DNA from 2 places in the Aeromonas media genome. Region 1 is predicted to be linked to the other one. Evidence: predicted binding sites of a transcription regulator. Region 1 holds the regulator's gene; the other holds the start of a gene.
What was found. The regulator MetJ, encoded in region 1, represses methionine synthesis genes. The targets are predictions, from matches to a motif close to AGANNTCTAGANNTCT.

Region 1 (2,399 bases):
AGAAGCCGGTCAGCAGAAACTCCGACTGGATGGGACCTATCTGCTTGGCCGGGAAGTTCACCACGGCGACTATCTGGCGCCCCACCAGATCCTCCGGCTGATAGAGATCCGTTATCTGGGCGCTGCTCTTGCGCACCCCGAGCTCGGGGCCGAAATCCGCCCACACCTTGTAGGCGGGCTTGCGCGCCTCTGGGAAGGGCTCGACCCGCACCAGGGTGCCCACTCTCAGCTCCACCATCTCGAACTGCTGCCAGCTTATGGTCTGCATCTTGGCTCCTCCTTTCACACACCTTGCATTGGCCCCAGCATGCCTCGAAATGGCAGCCCCTGTCTTCGGCAAGGGGCCGGACTGTTATGGCTGCGGGCCGTTTTGCTGGCGCCAGCGGGAGGGGGTGAGGCCCGTCTCGGCCAGGAAACGCTCGGCGAAGGCACCCTGATCCTGATAGCCGCAGCGGCTGGCCACCTCGCCTATAGGCAGGGCGGTCTGGGCGAGCAGGGTGCGTGCCAGCGCCATGCGCCGCCCGCGGATGTAGTGGGAGGCGCTTATGCCGAACTGCTGGCGAAAGGCGTGCTTGAACTGGCTCTGGCCGAGGCAGGCGATGGCGGCCAGCTGCTGATTGGTCAGTGCAGCCGCAAGGTTGGCCTCGATGTGGCGCTGCACTCTTGTCATGCGGGGGGCCAGGGTGGGGCTCATGCCCTGACCCTGGGCCAGGAGGCCCAGCCAGACCTGCTCCATGCCGGCCACATGACGACCCTGGCGCACCATCTGATGCAGGAAGGCGAGGTAGTGGCGCTGGGGCTCGTCCAGGGGGATGAAGGGGCGCTCGCCAAGGGCCTCGGGCAGCCAGTGGCTCTCCTGCACCAGGAAGGAGAGCGCCGGATCGGCGGCGTAGTCGTGGCGAAGGCCGGGGGCGATGACGCAGGCAAAGCCAGGCGCGAGGCGGCGACCCTGACCCTGCACCTCGATCTCGAGGGGGCCGTCCAGGGGGATCACCAGCTGGGCGAAGTCGTGGCTGTGGCTGCTGGTGTCGCTCTGGTAGCGGCGCAGGCTGAACGGGCAGGGGGCGGATAAGGATGACGCGGCACCGGGCCGCGTCATCGAAGAGGGGGGATTATGTGCCATGGGCCACCGGATTACTCGGCGTCGAAATCTTCGATCTCTTTGCCGAGCGCCTCCATGATGGCGCGGGCCTCGGCGGGGACGCTGTCCGGATGGTCCTTGCGCAGATCGTCGTCACAGGGCAGCGGCTGACCGGTGAATGCGTGCAGGAAGGCCTCACAGAGCAGCTCGCTGTTGGTCGCATGACGCAGGTTGTTCACCTGGCGACGGGTGCGCTCATCGGTCAACACCTTCAGCACCTTGAGCGGGATCGAGACAGTAATCTTCTTGACCTGTTCGCTCTTCTTGCCGTGCTCCGCATAGGGGCTGACGTAGTCGCCGTTCCACTCTGTACCCATGTTCCACCTGTTCTCGTTTGGCCGTGAGCGCGGATTTTAACCCTTAAGGAATTCAATGGCAATCCAACAGCAAAGCCATTTAGACGTCTAGAAGTGTTGACGGCTTTTTTAAGGTGGCGTAGTGTGATGCACCATGGGCCGGCACTCCGGCCAGCGCAAATGAGAGCGGGGCAGGACGACCCACGAGGCGGACCGGCTCCGGCAACACATCAAGGAGAGTGACATGACCCACAAGGCCACCCTGGCGGTACGCACCGGGATTGAGACAGACACACAGCACGGTGCCGTGGTGCCCCCCATCTATCTCTCCAGCAACTACACCTTTGCCGACTTTGGCGAGCCCCGTCAATACGATTATGCCCGCTCAGGCAACCCGACCCGCACCAATCTGGCGGACGCCTTGGCGGCCCTGGAAGGGGGCGCTGGCGCCGTGGTGACCGGTACCGGCATGGGAGCCGTGCACCTGGTGACCACGGCCCTGCTCAAGGCGGGGGATCTGCTGATCGCCCCCCACGACTGCTACGGCGGCACCTGGCGCCTGTTCGAGTATCTGGCGGCCAAGGGCCATTACAGGGTGCAGTTCGTCGATCAGGGGGACGAGTCGGCGCTCGCCGATGCCCTGGCGCAGCAGCCGGCCCTGGTGTGGGTAGAGACCCCCTCCAACCCGCTGCTGCGGGTGGTGGACGTGGCCGCCATCGCCGCCGCCTCCCATGAGGTGGGTGCCAGGGTGGTGGTGGACAACACCTTCCTCTCCCCGCTGCTGCAACAGCCGCTCTCGCTGGGGGCCGACGTGGTGGTGCATTCGACCACCAAGTACATCAACGGCCACTCCGACGTGGTGGGCGGGGTGGCGATCGCCAAGGAGGCCGAGCTGGCCGACTCCCTGGTGTGGTGGGCCAACTGTCTGGGGCTCACCTCGGGGGCCTTCGACTCCTACCTCA
Region 2 (2,399 bases), 200 kb from region 1:
ATGACGAAGGATGAGCTGGCCGCACGCGGCGCAGGCTCCCTCGGCTCACTGGTCAAGGCCAGGGGCATGGCCTGGTTCCACCTGCCCATAGCGGACGATGAGGCCCCCGATGAAGCCTTCGAGCGAGCCTGGCTCCCCGTGCTGCCGCAACTGCTCTCCCTGCTGCGCGAGGGCAGACACCTGGCCATTCACTGTCACGGAGGGAGCGGCCGCACCGGGCTGGTGGCGGCCCTGCTGCTGATGGCCCTAGGCCAGCCCCAGCCGGAGGCCATGGCCACCATCCGGGCCAGGCGGCCCGGCGCTTTCACCCTTGCTTGCCACCATCACTGGCTCGATACCCGGGGGCGACGACTGGCCGGGGCCGACTAAAGTGTGCCCTGGCCCTTGGCGTGCTCGCAGGTAAAAACCTTGTCGATCTCCTCCAGTCCTATGACACCTGAATCCTGGGCGGCTCATAGCTGAACACCTTGCCGATCTCCTCCAGCCATAGCCGGTGAGCCGGCCCTACATCTAGCCCTTGGGCTGCTCGTAAGTGAACACCTTGCCGATGTCCTCCAGCCGATAGCTGGTGAGCTGATAGACGTAGTAGTTGAGCCAGTTGGAAAACAGCAGGTGACCGTGACTGCGCCAGGTGGCACGCGGCGTCTGATCGGGATTGTCGCCCGGGTAGTAGTTGACCGGGATGACGGGGGTGAGGCCCGCCGCCAGATCCCGCCGGTACTCCCCATCCAGGGTCAGTGCATCGTATTCGGGGTGGCCGGTGACGAACACCTGGCGGCAATCCTTGGTCGCCGCCAGATAGACACCGGCCTCCTCGGACTCGGCGAAGATCTGCAGATCGGTATGGGCGCGGATAAGATCCCCATCAAAGGCCGCATAGCGGGAGTGGGGCGCAACGAATTCATCATCGAAGCCACGCAGCAGCGGCTCGTGCTCATCGAGGCGGTGGTGGCGATAGACCCCGGACAGCTTCTCGCCGTGGGTCTGCTTCTCCATGCCGTAGAGCGCCTTGAGCGCCGCCTGCACCGCCCAGCACAGGAACAGGGTGGAGGTCACATGCTGATGGGACCACTCAATGATCTCGACGATGCGCGGCCAATAGACCACCTCCTCGAACTCCACCAGCCCGAGCGGCGCCCCCGTGATGATCATGCCGTCGTAGTTGTTGCCACGGACCTGCTCGAAATCGTGATAGAAGTTCTCGAGGTGTGCCTGGGGCGTGTTCTTCGACTCCCGATCGTCGATGCGCAGCAGATCCACGTCCACCTGCAAGGGCGAATTGGAGAGCATCCGCATCAGCTGGATCTCGGTCTCTATCTTCTTGGGCATCAGGTTGAGGATGAGCACCCGCAGCGGACGGATGTTCTGGGTGACGGCCCGGGATTCCGTCATCACGAAGATGTTCTCCTGCCCCAGCACTTCGGCGGCGGGCAACTGGTCCGGGATCTTGATCGGCATGCTGACTCCCTGTACTGCATCGGTAAATATGTCTGGACATCTAGAAGCCTATAATAAAGCACTCATCCTGTCATCAGATACCTTTTGTATTCACCCCTGCCTTTGACTAGCATACGGCTCTGTGTGTCTCTCGTGCCCAACCCCATGACAGGAATCAAGATCTCGGTAGACCGGCTGCAAGTCGGCAATTATGTCTCCCTGCCACTAGGGTGGCGTGAGCACCCCTTCCTGTTCTCCAGCTTCAAACTCAAGAGTGAAGAGGAGATAGAGCTCATCCGCCGGCTCGGCCTCAAGCTGGTGACCATCATTCCCGACAAGAGCGACGCCCCCCCCAAGCCCCTCGATCAGGTGCAACCCGCACCGGATGGCTCGGACGATCTGGTCGGTCGTCAGCAGGAGATGCAGCAAGAGAAGACCAGGCGCATCGAGCAGTTGCAGCGCTATCGCCGGGATCTGCAACAGTGCGAGAAGCATTTTCAGCAGTCGCTGGCCCAGGTGCGCAGCCTGATGGGCAAGATCCAGTCCCGTCCCCTCAATGCCATCAATGAGGCCCAGGAGCTGATCAACGCCATGACGGAGCAGTTGCTGTCGGTGGACGAGATGGTGCTGCACCTGGTCTCCGACAGCGAGGACGGCAACAACCTCCAGTTCCACTCCCTCAACGTCAGCGTGCTCAGCATGCTGCTGGCCAGAGAATGCAAGTTGCCGGCCGAGGCTATCCGTCAGGTCGGCATGGGAGCCCTGTTCCACGACATCGGCAAGCTGAAGATCCCGAGCCAGATCCTGCGCAAGACAGGCCCTCTGACCAAACCCGAGCAGAACCTGATGGCCCAGCATCCGCGCTACGGCCTGGAGCTGCTGAGCCTGACCAGTGGCTTCCCCGAGCCGGCGAAGCGCATAGTGCAGTACCATCACGAGTACCTTGACGGCAGCGGGCCACA

Region 2: metA (homoserine O-acetyltransferase MetA) is a predicted target of MetJ. The motif match lies at 1,485-1,500, and genes of this name have one in related genera.

Annotation. Positions count from the first base shown of each region.
Region 1 is NZ_CP075564.1:3,830,371-3,832,769, reverse strand. It holds gene KI797_RS17645 (tRNA-binding protein) at 1-268, opposite strand, end outside; gene KI797_RS17640 (AraC family transcriptional regulator) at 353-1,099, opposite strand; gene metJ (met regulon transcriptional regulator MetJ) at 1,135-1,458, opposite strand; gene metB (cystathionine gamma-synthase) at 1,682-2,399, shown strand, end outside.
Region 2 is NZ_CP075564.1:4,032,127-4,034,525, forward strand. It holds gene KI797_RS18655 (phosphatase domain-containing protein) at 1-369, shown strand, start outside; gene metA (homoserine O-acetyltransferase MetA) at 511-1,458, opposite strand; gene KI797_RS18665 (HD-GYP domain-containing protein) at 1,603-2,399, shown strand, end outside.